One region of the Xanthobacter sp. ZOL 2024 genome, then DNA from elsewhere that is predicted to be linked to it. Evidence: riboswitches for the same ligand, from Rfam matches in the RefSeq annotation. Region 1 holds a riboswitch; each other region holds the start of a gene.

What was found. Region 1 has a riboswitch for cobalamin ahead of ACU4E7_RS01810 (ribonucleoside-diphosphate reductase subunit alpha). Riboswitches for the same ligand answer to the same signal wherever they lie in the genome.
Region 2: linked by a shared signal. The riboswitch ahead of cobW (cobalamin biosynthesis protein CobW) and the one ahead of ACU4E7_RS01810 (ribonucleoside-diphosphate reductase subunit alpha) in region 1 are both predicted to bind cobalamin.
Region 3: linked by a shared signal. The riboswitch ahead of ACU4E7_RS13055 (TonB-dependent receptor plug domain-containing protein) and the one ahead of ACU4E7_RS01810 (ribonucleoside-diphosphate reductase subunit alpha) in region 1 are both predicted to bind cobalamin.

The regions. Positions count from the first base shown of each region.
Region 1 covers NZ_CM128808.1:348,722-354,111, forward strand. Annotated here, with positions in the region: gene ACU4E7_RS01805 (ribonucleotide-diphosphate reductase subunit beta) at 1-209, opposite strand, end outside; gene ACU4E7_RS01810 (ribonucleoside-diphosphate reductase subunit alpha) at 230-3,079, opposite strand; cobalamin riboswitch at 3,186-3,380, opposite strand; gene metE (5-methyltetrahydropteroyltriglutamate--homocysteine S-methyltransferase) at 3,459-5,390, opposite strand, start outside.
Region 2 covers NZ_CM128808.1:933,815-939,204, reverse strand. Annotated here, with positions in the region: gene cobN (cobaltochelatase subunit CobN) at 1-1,426, opposite strand, end outside; gene cobW (cobalamin biosynthesis protein CobW) at 1,429-2,484, opposite strand; cobalamin riboswitch at 2,574-2,840, opposite strand; gene cobO (cob(I)yrinic acid a,c-diamide adenosyltransferase) at 2,881-3,489, shown strand; gene ACU4E7_RS04570 (DUF1289 domain-containing protein) at 3,489-4,379, shown strand; gene ACU4E7_RS04565 (cobyric acid synthase) at 4,389-5,390, shown strand, end outside.
Region 3 covers NZ_CM128808.1:2,839,864-2,845,253, reverse strand. Annotated here, with positions in the region: gene ACU4E7_RS13070 (SH3 domain-containing protein) at 1-248, shown strand, start outside; gene ACU4E7_RS13065 (WYL domain-containing protein) at 352-1,164, shown strand; gene ACU4E7_RS13060 (hypothetical protein) at 1,225-1,662, shown strand; cobalamin riboswitch at 1,730-1,935, shown strand; gene ACU4E7_RS13055 (TonB-dependent receptor plug domain-containing protein) at 2,143-4,095, shown strand; gene ACU4E7_RS13050 (ABC transporter substrate-binding protein) at 4,112-5,089, shown strand; gene ACU4E7_RS13045 (FecCD family ABC transporter permease) at 5,107-5,390, shown strand, end outside.

The sequences.
Region 1 (5,390 bases):
GCCCACTTATATTTCATGGGCAGGATCTGGTTCACATCCGCCCGCGCATTGATCATGCGCTTTTCATCCACGCTGACCCGGCCACCGGAACGATCGATGGCACCAAGGCCGGTGGCATCCGCCGGCACCTCGGCCCGCCGCCCGGATGCCGGCGGGCGCACCGGCGCATCGGAGAAGGGAGGAGCCGCGGGCTCCGACCAATCGAGCATGTCCATATCTCCTTGCCCGTTCACTGGCAGGCTTCGCAGGTGGGATCGGTGATGGCGCAGGCGCGCGGCACCTCCACCAGGATGGGCGCGGCACCGACGGCATTGAGCTTGCCGTCTGTGCCCTTCAGGGTGGACTTCTCCACATGGGTGGCGGAGCGGGCGCGCAGATAATAAGTGGTCTTCAACCCCTGTCGCCAGGCGAAGCGATAGGCCTCGTCCAGCTTCCGGCCCGAGGGTTCGGCCATGTAGAGATTGAGCGACTGGCTCTGATCGATCCATTTCTGGCGCCGCGCGGCGGCGCGGATCAGCCATTCCGGCGCAATCTCGAACGCGGTGGCATAAAGCGCCTTCAGATCTTCCGGCACCCGATCAATCGCGCTCACCATGCCATCATAATATTTGAGATCGGACACCATCACCTCGTCCCACAGGCCTCGGGCCTTGAGGTCGCGCACCAGATGGGCGTTCACCACCGTGAAGTCGCCGGACATGTTCGCCTTCACATAAAGCTGACTATAGGCCGGCTCGATGGATTGGGAGACGCCAACGATGTTGGAGATGGTGGCGGTGGGCGCAATGGCCAGCACATTGGAATTGCGCATGCCCACCTCGATCACCCGGGCGCGCAGGGCCGCCCAGTCCTGGGTCGCGGAGTGGTCCAGTTCCACATGGCCACGCCGGGCCTCGGCCAGAAGATCGAGGCTGTCCAGGGGCAAGATGCCCTTGGACCATAACGAGCCCTCGAACGAGGCATAGCGCCCGCGCTCGGCGGCAAGGTCCACCGACGCGGAAATGGCGAAATAGCTCAGCGCCTCCATGGAGGTGTCGGCGAACGCCACCGCCCCCTCCGAGGCGGTGGGCAGGCCGAGTTTCTCCAGCGCATCCTGATAGCCCATCAGCCCCAGGCCCACCGGACGGTGGCGCAGGTTCGAGCGGCGCGCCTGCGGGATGGTGTAGAAATTGATGTCCACCACATTATCCAGCATACGCATGGCGGTGGAGACGGTGCGGCGCAGCCGCTCGAGATCGAGCCCCTCGGCCGCCACGTGCGCGGCGAGATTGACCGAGCCGAGATTGCACACCGCCACTTCGTCGGCACAGGTGTTGAGGGTGATCTCGGTGCACAGGTTCGAGGAATGCACCACCCCCACATGGCGCTGCGGCGAGCGCAGGTTGCAGGGATCCTTGAAGGTGATCCAGGGATGGCCGGTCTCGAACAGAAGAGTGAGCATGCGCCGCCACAGCTCCACCGCCTTCACGGTGCGGAACACCTTGATCTCGCCCCGCGCCGCCTGCGCCTCATAGGCTTCGTAAGCGGCCTTGAAGGGCGCGCCATAGAGGTCGTGCAGGTCGCTCACTTCATCGGGTGAAAACAGGGTCCAATCGGCGCCGGCCTCCACCCGCTCCATGAACAGGTCCGGGATCCAATTGGCGGTGTTCATGTCATGGGTGCGGCGGCGGTCGTCGCCGGTGTTCTTGCGCAGGTCGAGGAATTCCTCGATGTCCACATGCCAGGTTTCGAGATAGGCGCACACGGCACCCTTGCGCTTGCCGCCCTGGTTGACGGCGATGGCCGTGTCGTTGGCCACCTTCAGGAACGGCACCACCCCTTGGCTTTCGCCATTTGTGCCCTTGATGTGGGCGCCAAGGCCCCGCACCGGCGTCCAGTCATTGCCGAGGCCGCCGGAATATTTGGCGAGCAGCGCATTGTCGCGGATGGCCTTGAAGATGCCGTCGAGATCATCGGGCACGGTGGTGAGGAAGCAGGAGGACAATTGCGGGCGCAGGGTGCCGGCGTTGAACAAAGTGGGGGTCGAGGCCATGAAATCGAAAGACGAGAGCAGGTCATAGAATTCGATCGCCCGCGCCTCCCGATCGATCTCGCGCAGCGCCAGGCCCATGGCCACCCGCATGAAGAAGGCCTGCGGCAGCTCGAAGCGGGTGCCGGAGACGTGCAGGAAATAGCGATCATAAAGGGTCTGGAGCCCGAGATAATCGAACTGCAGGTCCCGCTCCGGCTTCAGCGCGGCGGCAAGGCGCGGCAGGTCGAAGCGGGCGAGCTCGGGGTCCAGGAGCTCGGCTGCGACACCGGCGGCGATGAAGGCGGGGAAATAATCGCCATAGCGCGCCGCCATCTCTGTCTGCGTCGCCGCCTCCGGCCGGTGGAACACGAAGCTCAGCGCCTCGCGCCGCAGGGTGTCGGTGAGCAGGCGGGCGGAAACCTTGGAATAATTGGGCTCGGTCTCAATCAGAGTGCGGGCGGCGAGAATGGGTGCCAGCGCCAACTCCTCCTGGGAGATGCCGTCATAGAGATTGCGCCGCGTCTCGGCGAGGATGGGTTCTGCCGTCGTGCCATCGAGGCCGGCGCAGGCCTCGCGCACCAGCGCATCCAGCCGCGCGTCGTCGAACGGCACGAGGGCTCCATCGGCGGCGCGCATGTGAAGGCGCGGAGCCTGCGTCTGCGCGACAGGTGCGCGCGCCGCGGCCCGCTCCCGCGCCCGTTCCTCGCGATAGAGCACATAGGCGCGGGCCACCTTGTGGTGCTCGCCGCGCATCAGCGCCAGTTCCACCTGGTCCTGCACATCCTCGATATGGAAGGTGCGCCCCGCCTCCACCCGGCGGGTCAGGTTGGCGACCACCTGGGCGGTGAGATCGACAACGATGTCGTGCACCCGGCGCGAGGCTGCGGCCGAGCCGCCTTCCACCGCCAGGAACGCCTTGGTAAGCGCCACCGCGATCTTGGCCGGATCGAACGGCGTCACCGCCCCGTTGCGCCGGATCACCTGATAGGCGGGGTCCGCCCCCCGGAGGGCGGGCGGCGGCGCGAGGGGCGCGGACTGCGGGCGCGCGGAGAGAATTTCGAGGGACATTCGGCTCAAACCCCATGCTCTGGGGGCAAAGGCCGAGCGGACGCAAAGCGGCCAAGCGCACGCGCCCCGAGCCGGACCTGCGATCCACCGGGACACCCCGCCCGAGGACGATTGCGGTGTCACGGCAGGTCTCCTGGCTCGCGGGTCGTCGCGTCGGGTCCGTCTTCCCAGGCTTGCGCCCAGTGACAGGATTGGACCTTGGCTTGCCGCTGACAGTTGCGGGGGCAGCACCGGCTTCACACCGGTTTCCCTCTTCGCCCCTGGCCTTTCGACTCAGGGGACCGTGACCACTAAATGTAGGCCAACCATCCCCGCCTATGTCAATATTTAGACGACCGGAAAAGCACCCGGCGCGGGCCACGCCGCGCCGGGTCGGGACTCAGGCCGATAGCGCGCGCAGCGCGCGGGCGGCGGCCACCATGTTGATGAGCGCCGGCTTCACCTCGTCCCATTTGCGGGTCTTCAGGCCGCAATCGGGGTTGATCCAGATCTGGGCGTCATCCAGCCGCTGACGGGCGAGGCCGATCAGCGCCGCCATCTCCTCGGTGCCCGGCACCCGGGGCGAATGGATGTCATAGACGCCCGGGCCGATCTCGTTGGGATATTTGTAGGTCTTGAAGGCATCCAGCAACTCCATCTTCGAGCGCGAGGTCTCGATGGAGATCACGTCCGCATCCATAGCGGCGATGGCGGCAATGATGTCGTTGAATTCCGAATAGCACATGTGGGTGTGGATCTGAGTTTCGTCCGCGACGCCCGATGCGCACAGGCGGAAGCACGCCACCGCCCAGTCGAGATAGGCGCCCCATTCGCCATGGCGCAGGGGCAGGCCCTCACGCAACGCCGCCTCGTCGATCTGGATCATGGCGGCGCCGGCCCGCTCCAGATCGTGCACCTCATCGCGGATGGCGAGGGCGATCTGGCGGCAGGCGGCGCTGCGCGGGATGTCGTCACGCACAAACGACCAGTTGAGGATGGTCACCGGCCCCGTGAGCATGCCCTTCACCGGCTTGTCGGTGAGGGACTGGGCATGGCGCCACCACGCCACCGTCATGGGCGCCGGGCGCGCGACATCGCCGAACAGGATGGGCGGGCGCACATAGCGCGAGCCGTAGCTCTGCACCCAGCCATGCCTGGTGAAAGCGAAGCCGGAGAGCTGCTCGCCGAAATACTGCACCATGTCGTTGCGCTCGAACTCGCCATGCACCAGCACGTCGAGGCCGATCTCTTCCTGCCAGCGGATGGTGCGGGCCGTCTCCGCCTTCAGGAAGGCCGCGTAGGCCTCATCGTCCAGTGCCCCCTTGGCATGGGCCGCTCGCGCCTGCCGCACCTCGGCGGTCTGCGGGAACGAGCCGATGGTGGTGGTGGGAAAAGCCGGCAGAGCGAACCGCCGGCGCTGCACCTCCGCCCGCACCGCGAACGGATGGGCGCGGCGGCCCATGGCGGGGGTGACAGCGGCGGCCCGCGCCTCCACCGCCGCAGTGTGCACCTTGGGCGAGGTGCGACGGGCGGCAGCGGCCGACGCGGAGGCCGCGAGCGCCGGCTGAACCTCCTCCGCCCGTCCGGCCAGGGCCGCCGCCAGCACCGCCAGCTCGTCCATCTTCTGCACGGAGAAGGCGAGCCAGGACGTCAGGTCCGGATCGAGATCGGTCTCCTGCTCCAGATCGATGGGCACATGCAGCAGCGAGCAGGAGGGCGCGAGCTCGACATGGTCGGTGCCCCGCTTTGCCACCACGGGCTTCAGGCGCTCAACCTGGGCCGGCAGATCGGCGCGCCAGATGTTGCGCCCGTCGATGATCCCGAGAGACAGCACCAGCCCCAGGGGTGCGCGCCCGGCCACCTGTTCAAGCTGCTCCGGCGCGCGACAAAGATCGAGGTGGAGCCCCGCCACCGGCAAGGCCAGGGCCGTGTCGAGATTGTCGCCGAGGGCGCCGAAATAGGGGGTGAGCATGATCTTGAGATCGGGCAAGGCACGGGCAAAGGTGCCATAGGCACGGCGGAAGGCGGCCCGCTCCGCGTCGGTCAGGTCGAGCACCAGGGCCGGCTCGTCCATCTGCACCCATTGCGCCCCATTGGCCGCCAGCCGGCGCAGGATATCCGTGTAGACCGGCAGCAGGTTGCTCAGCAGCGACAGCGGATCGAACCCCTCGACCTTGGACTTGCCGAGCTTGAGGAAGGTCACCGGCCCCAGCAGCACGGGGCGCGTGTCAAAACCGAGGGCCTTCGCCTCGCGATACTCATCGACGACTTTGAGGCTGGCCACCTCGAAGCGTTGTTCTGGCGCGAATTCAGGCACCATATAGTGGTAATT
Region 2 (5,390 bases), 590 kb from region 1:
AACTTGAGTCGAGATCGGCCCGCAGGGCCTCGGGAAGCCGGGCGAGGGCGGCGCGATAGGCGGCCATGGGCCACATGATGCGCGCGCGGCCCAGAACGGTGGCGAGCGGTGCGCCGCTGGCGGTGTCGTAGCCCGCGGCGGCGAGATCCGCGAGGATTGCCTCGGCGGAGGCGAGGGCATCGAGCCCCACCGCGTGGGCGAGGTCCCAGTCGCGCCCGGGATAGGTGGACAGCACCAGCGCCAGCCGCCGATGCGGCGCCGGCGTGGCGGCCAGTTCATGCCAGCGCCGCACCCGGTCGGCGACGGCGGCGATGCGGTCCAGGGCGGGGGCGTGGATGGTGCGCGAGAATTCCAGAGCGGGGTCGCGTTCCGCCTCGGCCTTGAAGGAGACGACGCCGGCGAACAGGCGGCCATCCACCTCCGGCAGCACCACGTGCATGGCGAGATCGGCCGGCGACAGCCCGCGCGCGGCCGGCGCCCAGGCGGCCCGGCTCGATGTGGCGAGGGCCACCTGGAAGACCGGGACCCCGGCGGCGTCCAGCGGCGAGGCGGACCCCTGTCCCTCGTCCTGCCCCTCGTCCTGTCGCTGGCTTTGGCCGCGCCCCGAGAAGGCGGTGGCGTTGACGATGGCGACGGGCTTGAGGGCGGCCACCCGGGCGGTCAGGACATCGGCGGCGTCGGGCGCCTTCAGCGACGGCGCGAACAACCCCAGCACCCGGAAGCCGCGCGCCCGCAGCGCCGCGAACAGGGCCTCGATGGGGGCGAGATCGGCGGCCACCAGATAGGCCCGGTAGAACACCACCAGCACCAGCGGCAGGGCGTCGCCCGGGGCGGCAGCGGGCGGCCGGACGGGATCGGTCACCCCCGTCTCCGGGGTCCACAGGCCGACGGTGGGCACGGCCTTCGCGCCCGGCACCGGGGCGGCGTAAAGGCCCGCCGCCAAAGCCAATTGCGCCAGGGCGGCCTGGGCGGCGACCGCGCCGCCGGCATCGCACAGCTCGGCCAGCCGTCGCAGGGTGGAGTGGGGCAGGGTGGAGGCGGCATCGAGCCGCGGATCCGGGCGCCCGTCCGCCGGCAGCACCGCCAGGGCGATGCCCTTGGCGCGGGCCAGCGCCTCGATCTGGCCGAGGCCGTAGGGCCAGTAGGAGGCGCCGCCGATGAGGCGGATCAGGATGCCTCTGGCGGCGCCGAGGGTGCGCTCGATATAGGTATCCACCGACAGGGGATGGCGCAGCGCGCCGATATTGGCCAGCCGCAGGCTGGGCATGGCCCCGCCCGCGCCGCCACCGCGCCGCCAGCCGGCGGCGAAGGCGCCGAGATCGGAATCGGAGAACGACAGCACCACCAGATCCGCCGGGCTCTGCCCCAGGTCGGTCGGCGTGTCGGTCTCCTCCAGTCCGTGGCTCTCGCGGAAGACGATGTGCATGCCTATTCGGCCGCTTCCACCTGTGGCGCGAGCACGGCGGCAATGGCCTTGGGATCGATGTCGTCGTGCTCGGCGATCACCACCAGGCGGCCGTGGCGGGCCTCCTGCGGCCCCCACGGCCGGTCGTATTGATGGCGCACCCGGGCGCCCACCGCCTGCACCAGCAGCCGCATGGGCTTGCCGGCCACCGCCGCATAGCCTTTTACCCGCAGGATGTTCTGGGTATCGGCCAGGGTGACGATGCGGGCGGCGAGCTCGGCCGGATCGGCCAGCTCCGGCACCTCGATAACCACGCTGTCGAAATCGTCGTGGTGGTGGTCGCCGGCACCGTCATGGTGGCTGGGGCGGGCGGCGAGGTCATCCTCGGCGGCGGCGCCGAGGCCGAGGATGATGCGCGGATCCACCACCCCGTCGACCACCTCGACGATGGGCAGCGGGCGCGGCGCCTCGGCCTGGATCACCGCCTTTGCCTGAGCGACGCCGGCGGCGCCGGCGAGGTCCGCCTTGGTCAGCAGCACGATGTCGGCGCAGGCGATCTGGTCCTCGAACACCTCGCTCAAGGGCGTCTCATGGTCGATGCTGGCATCGGCCTCGCGCTGGCGGTCCACGGCGGCGACGTCCGGGGCGAAGCGGCCGGCGGCCACCGCCTCCGCATCGGCGAGGGCGATCACCCCGTCGACGGTGATGCGCGAGCGGATGTCCGGCCAGTCGAAGGCCTTCACCAGCGGCTTGGGCAGGGCGAGGCCGGAGGTTTCGATGAGGATGTGGTCCGGCCGCGGATCGAGCGCCATCAGCGCCTCGATGGTGGGGATGAACTCATCGGCGACGGTGCAGCAGATGCAGCCGTTGGCCAGCTCGATGATGTTCTGCTCCGGGCAGTCCGGCAGGGCGCAGCCCTTGAGGATCTCGCCATCGACGCCCACGTCGCCGAACTCGTTCACCACCACCGCCAGCCGCTTGCCGGCGGCGTTGCGCATGAGGTGGCTGATGACGGTGGTCTTGCCCGCGCCCAGAAAGCCCGTGATCACCGTCACGGGCAGCTTTTCGAGAGTGGCCATGGTGCGCCTGCGTCCCATCCTGATGGTTCGGGGGGCGCATGGCGGGTGGCTTGACCTTAAGCCCTCCCGACACCGGCGCACCCCGTCCGGTTCCGTCTGTCGGGCTGGCAGGTCTCCCGGCTTGCGGAAGTCAGAGGACGCACCACACGATCCGCCCGGGGGCGGTCGGCGCGGGCGGCTCTGGCGGTCACCCTGCCTTCCCGGCGCGAACCAGTGGCGTTGGGCGACCTCTCCGGTCACGGTCGCGGGGGCGGCTGCGCTTGGGCAGGCGCGTGGGCAGCATGCTCACGCGCCGAAGAGCCTGGCGCATTCCCTTTTCATCTGTTTACACAGACACCAGCTTCGCGGGAAATGTGCCCGAACGGCCGACTCTGTCAAGCAAGAAGGATCTGCCCCATGGATGAGCTGACCGCCCGCCACAATGCCAAGATGAAGGTCGTCAAGGCGGCGCGGGACGAGATGATGAAGTCGAAGACCCGGAAGAAGGGCCTCATCATCGTCCACACCGGCGCCGGCAAGGGCAAGTCGTCCTCGGGCTTCGGCATGATCCTGCGGGCGATCGCCCATGGCATGCCGTGCGCGGTGGTGCAGTTCATCAAGGGGGATCGGGAGACCGGCGAAAAGACCCTGCTGCGCGAGCGGTTCGCCCGGGAATGCCGGTTCTTCGTCAGCGGCGAGGGCTTCACCTGGGAGACCCAGGACCGCGACCGCGACGTGGCGGCGGCGCAGCGCGGCTGGCAGTTGGCGCAGGCGCAGATCCTTGATCCGCAGATCCGCTTCGTGCTTCTGGACGAGATCAACATCGCCCTGCGCTATGGCTATCTCGACGTGGCGAGCGTGGTGGACTTCCTGACGACGCAGAAGCCGGCCATGACCCATGTCTGCCTGACCGGCCGCAATGCGCCGCCGGAGGTGATCGCGGCGGCCGATCTGGTGACGGAGATGACGCTGGTGAAGCATCCGTTCCGCGACGGGGTGATGGCGCAGCCGGGGGTGGAGTTCTGATGACCATCAATGTGGAAAAGCCCCGCCCGGCGAGCCCGTGCATCGGCGCCTGCGGCATTGATCCGGCCACCGGCTATTGCACCGGCTGCGCGCGGACTGGTGCGGAGATCGCCGCATGGGGCGGCGCCGACGAGGCCGAGCGCCAGCGGATCTGGGCGGCGCTGCCGGCCCGCGCCCGCACGCTCGGCCTGCAGATGCGCCGGCTGCCGTGGCGCGGCGCCAGCCTGCTGGATGCCATCGAGACGCGCTTCGCGACCGCCGCGGGCACCTTCGTGGTGGGCGTGCCCGGCGCCGTCGCCGAGGTGCTGCGGGAGCCCGATGAACCCTTCGAGCGGGTGCGCGAGGCGGACACCCTCACCGTGCGCACCCGCCGGGCGGCCCTGCGGGTGGAGGCGCCGGCCTTCCTCACCGCCTTCGAGATCGCGCGCGAAGGGCGCGCGCCACTGATCGCGCTGGCGGTGCCCACCGGCCGCGCCGATGCCGCCGGCCCCACCACCCTGACGGCCCTCGGCACCGATCCGCAGGCGCTGCTGGCGCGCGATGCCGATGGCCTGCTGTTCGATGTGGGGCTGGGGCGCCGGGGCGTGCGCTTTTCCATCCGCTGCGCGCCGGCGCTGGCGCCGCGCATTGCGGCGCACTGCGGCACGCCCTGGCCGCAGGACCTGGCGCGCATCGGCGCGGCGGTGGTGGAACACAGCCCGGTGCGCGTGGTGGAGACACCCTGCCTGCGGGCCGAGATCGATGCGGTGATCCCGCCGCCGGATGGTCGTTCACCGGAGGGGCCGCACACCCATCTGCTGCCCGATCTGCTGGCGCAGGGCGAGGCGGGGGCGACCGGCCTGCCGCTGCCGAAGGGCTATCTGCTCGCCGCTTTGTTTCATCCGGCCTGAGGCGGCGCCATGGCACGCGCGCTGATGATCCAGGGCACCGGCTCCAATGTGGGCAAGTCCCTGCTGGTGGCCGGGCTGTGCCGGGCGGCGCGGCGGCGGGGCCTCTCGGTGGCGCCGTTCAAGCCGCAGAACATGTCCAATAATGCCGCGGTGACCGCCGACGGGGGCGAGATCGGCCGCGCCCAGGCGCTGCAGGCGCGCGCCTGCGGCCTCGCCCCCCACAGCGACATGAACCCGGTGCTGCTCAAGCCGCAGAGCGAGGTGGGCGCGCAGGTCATCGTGCAGGGCCGGCGCCTGGCCACCGCCGGGGCGCGCGACTATTTCAAGCTGAAGGCCAGCCTGCTGGCGCCGGTTCTGGAGAGCTTCCATCGCCTCGGCGCGGCCCATGACCTGGTGATCGTCGAGGGCGCGGGCAGCCCGGCGGAGGTCAATCTGCGCCCGGGCGACATCGCCAACATGGGCTTCGCCCAGGCGGCGCAGGTGCCGGTGGTGCTGGCCGGCGACATCGACCGTGGCGGGGTGATCGCCCAGATCGTCGGCACCCAGGTGGTGATGGCGCCGCAGGATGGGGCCCTGGTGGCGGGGTTCCTCATCAACAAGTTCCGCGGCGATCCCCGCCTGTTCGACGCCGGCTATGCCATGATCGCCGCGCGCACCGGCTGGCGCGGCTTCGGCGTGTGCCCCTGGTTTCCGGACGCCTGGAAGCTGCCCGCCGAGGATGCCCAGGATCTCGCCGCGCCCCGCCGCGCCGCGGGGCTGCACGTGGTGTGCCTCGCCCTGTCGCGCATCGCCAATTTCGATGATCTCGACCCGTTGGCGCAGGAACCCGGCGTGCGGCTGACCCTCTTGGGCGCCGGCGCGGCGCTCCCCGGCGACGCCGATCTGGTGATCGTGCCGGGCACCAAATCCACGCGCGGCGATCTCGCTTTCCTGCGCGCCCAGGGCTGGGATGTGGACCTGATGGCCCATTGGCGCCGGGGCGGCCGGGTGCTCGGCATCTGCGGCGGCTAC
Region 3 (5,390 bases), 2.4 Mb from region 1:
GCGGCCCCGATGTGTGGGCGGTGGCGGGCGTACCACCGGGCGATGCGCTGAACCTGCGGACGGAACCATCCGCCAAAAGCCCGATCCTCGCGCGGTTCGCCAATGGCACCCTTCTCACCAACCAGGGCTGCGTGCTGCGCGGCCGCCAACGCTGGTGCAAGGTGAGCCGCCACGCGCCGCCGCCGGGCCAGCCGGCACCGGCGGTGGGCTGGGTGAATGGCCGCTACCTGCGCGAGGCCAGCTTCTGAGAGCACCGCTTTGAGGCCGCGCGCGCCTGGGTTACCAATAAGGTGATCCGGGACCTTGCCCACGACTTGGCCCTTGCCTCAAGACGTTGCCCATGAGCGGCTCATGAACGCCATCACCTCGTTGAAGTCCTATTTCATTGGCCGCGTCGCCAGCCTCGGCGCGCCGGTCTACGCCCGGGCCTCGCAGATCGTGGTGCCGGCCGACGACCCACACGACGAATGGGCGGACCACGCCCACGATCACGATCCGGCCGAGGGCCAGTCGTTCGTGATCGATTATGAGGACCATGCCGGCAATCTCAGCCACCGGCGCATTTCGGTCTGGGCGGTGCAGCGCAATGTGGAGGGCGTGCCCATCCTGCTGGCCCGCTGCCACGAGCGGCAGGCGGCCCGCGCGTTCCGGGTGGACCGCATCAAGGCCGTGAGCGATTTCGACGGGACCCGGCGCGAGCCGCTCAGCCGGTTCTTCCTGGACACCTTCGGCTTCACCTGGCCGCAGGATGCCATCCGCGTGCCGCCCGCGGAGCCGGCGGCGCCCCGCTGGGATCGCATCCGCACCATCGTCAACGGTTCCGGCGTGGTGCTGCTGGTGGCCCTGGCGGTGGCCGATGGCGAGCTGGGGGCGGCGGAAATGGAGGAGATCCAGTTCTTCTGCGAGCGCGCCTGTGCCGCCGCTGACCTTGACCTCACCGGCGGCGAGCGTGAGCGCCTCGCCGCCTATCTCGGCCGCCTGCGGCCAACGCCGGAAAGCGTCGAGGCGGCGCTGGACACCCTGATGGCGGGGGATCGCGCGGCCATCGGCCCGTTGCTCAAAGCCGGCCTCAAGGTGATCGCCGCAGATGGGGTGCTCAAGGAGCAGGAAGCGGTGCTGCTCGACCAGTTCTGCCACAGCCTGACCGGCCAGGGGCTGCTCTGAGGCGGCACAAATCTCGAGCTGCAGCGTTGTCCTCACGGATCAACCACGTGAGGACACCCGATGCCGCATTCCATCGTCCGCCCCGTTGCGCTGCTCCCGCTGCTGGTGATGGCGGCGCTCTCCGCCGCGCCCCGCGTCGCCTCCGCCGCGCCGGAGAAGGCGCCGGCGGCACCGGCACCGGCCAGCCCGCAGCCCACGGCGGAAGCGGTGGCCCGCCAACAGGCCCTTGCCGCCGAGCAGGCGCGGCACGTGGCGGATTGCAAGGCCCACGCACTGACCCGGCTGAAGGCGCAATCGCCGTCCATCGACGACCTCTTCATCGACATGGACGGCCTCACCATCGCCAAGGGCGACCTGAAGGTCGGCAACACCCCCATCGACACGGTGATCATGGGCGAGGCCTATATCCAGCGCGACCGCAGCGACAAGGTGCACCGCTTCCTGTGCCTCACCGGCGCCGAGGGCGACGTGTTGATGACCTTCTTCACCGAGCAATAACGGGGCGTCGCCCGATTGCGACCAAAGTGCAGCAACAACCGGGCATTGACGGGGCACCCCCGGCTCGCCTAGGTTCGCCGGCGACGGTACTCCTCCCCGGAGGAATAAAAGGGAATGCGGTGCGAGGCGCTTGGCGCTTCTATTCCGCGGCTGCCCCCGCAACTGTAAGCGGCGAGTTTTCCGCAGCAACGCCACTGGGCACTCGGGGCCTGGGAAGGCAGCGGAAAATGGTGACCCGCGAGCCAGGAGACCTGCCGTCGACCGTGGTCACACGCGAGCTCGTCGGGCGGGGTGTTCCGATAGTGGGAGTGTTTCGGGTCAGGCGGCTGCGGCCGGCAACACGAAAGCCCTCGTTCGCGGTGACGTGCCACAGGCGTCCCGCCCGAGGTTGCAATGCTTGTCGTTTCGCCGTCTGCCACAGTGCCTGTTCGCCGCCCTCATCTGTTGTCCCGCGCCCTGAACCTGTCCGTAAGCCTGTCCGTGAGCCTCTTGGCTCTGGCCGCCGCCACGCCGGCCCTGGCGCAATCTGCCGACACCACCGGCACCGATGCCAGCCAGATCCAATTGCCCGACGTGGTGGTGAGCGCCACCGGCATCCCCACGCCGCTGCGCGAAGTGGCGAGCTCGGTGACCGTCATCACTGCTGAAGACCTGGCCAACACCCAGCAGCGTTCGGTGGCCGATGCGCTCGAATCGGTGCCCGGTCTCAATGTGGTGCAGACCGGAGGCCCCGGCGGGCTGACCTCCATCTTCATGCGCGGCACCAATTCCAATCACGTGAAGATGCTGCTCGACGGTGTCGACATCGGCGACCCCTCGGCCCCCAACGGCGCCTTCGACCTTGGCACCCTCTACACCAATGACTTCGCCCGCATGGAGGTGCTGCGCGGCCCGCAGTCCGGCCTTTATGGCTCGGACGCCATCGGCGGCGTCATTTCCATGACCACCCAGCGTGGCGAGGGCCCGGCCAAGGCCAGCGGTTATGTGGAAGCCGGCTCGCTCGGCACCTTCAACCAGGTGGCGAGCCTCAGCGGCGGCTATAACAACATCGGCTATGCCTTCAACGTCGGCCATTTCGCCAGCACGTCGATCCCGGTGACACCGGCCAACATCGCCCTGCCGGGCGAGCCCATCAACAACAACGCCAACGACAACTGGACCTATTCGGCCCGCCTCGATGCGGACGTGAGCGACAGTTTCTCGGTGAATGTGGTGGCGCGCTACATCGAGAGCCAGCTCGCCTACACCTCGGACCTCTACAACTACAGCACCGGCACCGGCTATCCCGCCCCCATGCAGGACACCAGCTATGGCCGCTTCTTCATCGGCAAGGCCGAGGGCCTGTGGAAGACCTTCGACGACCGGCTGGTGAGCACCTTCGGGGTATCCGCCACCGATTACAGCCGCACCAATGCCAGCCCCTATCCCGACAATGCCAGCACCTATGACGGCGACCGGCAAACCTATTACTGGCGCTCCAACTACACCTTCCTACCCGGGCAGAACCTGCTCGCCGGCATCGAGCGCTATAATGAGAGCATGACCAGCGAAAGCGCCTGGTCCGCCATGGACGCGAACACCGGCGATACCGCCGGCTATCTGGAGCTGCAATCGGCGTTCGCCGAGCGCTTCTTCGTCGCCGCCAATGTGCGCTACGACAGCAATGACGATTTCGGCGATCACACCACCTGGCGCATCGCCCCGGCCCTGCTGTTTCCGGAAACCGGAACCAAGCTGAAGATGACCTACGGCACCGCCTTCAAGGCGCCGACCCTCTACCAGCTCTATGCCCCCTATTACGGCAATCCCGACCTGTCGCCGGAAGAAAGCACCGGCTGGGACGCCGGCTTCGAGCAGATGCTGTGGAGCGACCGGGTGGGCTTCGGTGCCACCTATTTCCACAACGACATCACCAACCTGATCGTCACCACCTACGACGCGGCAACCTACAGCTACAATTACGCCAACCTTTCCAGCGCCACGAGCCAAGGCGTGGAAGCCTATCTGGCCCTGAAGATCACCGATCGCCTCTCGGTGCGGACCGACTACACCTACACCAGCACCATCGGCTATTTCCCCTCCGGCGGCTCGTTCGGCGTGAGCTGCGCGCCGCGCGATGCCACCTCCTGCTATCCGCTGCGGCGGCCCAGCAACAAGGTGAGCGTGGGCGTGAACTGGCAGCCCATCGACCCGCTCACGGTCTCGGCCACCCTGGTCTATCTCTCCGACTGGTGGGACGTGGACCGCACCACCTTCGCCGTGGTGCGCCAGCCCGGCTACACCATCGTCAACCTCGCGGCCAACTACACCGTCAACCAGAACGTCGCGGTGTTCGGGCGGATCGACAACCTGTTCAACGAATCCTATGAGAACCCCAATGGTTGGCTGGCTCCAGGCTTCGGTGCCTTCGCCGGGCTGCGGCTGACCTATTGAGGGGGCGGACCCGCGCATGGACCACGACCAGAGGGCGCGACAGGCACGCCGGCGGCCCGCTCCGGCGGGCGGCCGGCGGCCGTTCGCCCCGGCGCGACGGGTGCTGGGCGCCGCTGTCCTCGCCCTTGGCCTCGCCCTCGGACTCGCCGGCGGGAACGGGACGGCGCGCGGCGGCGAGCCCGCGGCGGACGCCGCGCCGCGCCGCATCGTCTCGCTGAACCTGTGCGCCGATGAGCTGGTGCTGCGCCTCGTGCCGAAGGAGCGCGTGTTGTCCGTCACCCGCCTCGCCGCCGATCCGGTCGGTTCCACGGTGGCCGATCTGGCGACCGGGGTGCCGGCCAATCGGGGGCTGGCGGAAGAGGTGGTGCCGCTTGGCCCCGATCTGGTGATCGCCGGCGCCTTCACCACCCGCAATACGGTGGCGATGCTGCACCGCTTCGGCATTCCGGTGATGGAGCTTACCATTCCCCAGAATCTGGACGAGGCCTACGCGCAGATCCGCCTGGTGGCGCAGCGTCTGGGCGTGCCGGAGCGGGGCGAGGCCATGGTCGGCGAGATCGAGGCGGCCCTGGCGGCCGCGCCGCCCGCCCCCGCTCGCCCACCGCGCGCGGTGGTGATGCGCCCCAACGGCTTCACCGTAGGCCGCGACACCCTGGCCGACGACCTCATGCGGCGGGCCGGGCTCGACAATGTGGCCGCCCGCCTCTCGCCGGACAAACTCGGCCAGCTCTCCCTGGAAGAGATCGTCACCGCCAGGCCCGACGTGCTGGTGGTGGATGACGAGCCCGATGCCCCGCCCTCCCTCGCGCGCGAGATGATGGCCCACCCCGCGGTGGTGGATGCCATGGCCGCCGGCCGCATCGCCTCGGTGCCGACTCGGCTGTGGGCCTGCGTGGGGCCGCAGCTGGGCGAGGCCTTCATTCGCCTCTCCCGCGCCGCCCACGGCGCAGCGGTGGCGGTGGCACCCGCTCCATCGCCGGTGCGGACGCCGTGACGCGCGCCTCCTCGCCCATGACCGCCGCGGCGCCGCCGCACGCCTGGCCGCTGCCGCTGCTGGTGGGAAGTCTCGCCGCCCTGGTGCTGGCCCTGTTCGCCCTGTCGCTGGCCGTCGGCTACGCCCCACTCGACTGGCCGGCCGCCCTGCGCGAACTGATGGCCGGCCAGCGCGGCCTGTCCGCCCTGGTGCTGCTGGAACTGCGGCTGCCGCGCGCCCTGCTGGGGGTGATGGTGGGCTTCAGCCTCGGCCTCACCGGCGCCGCGCTGCAGGGGCTGATGCGCAACCCCCTGGCCGATCC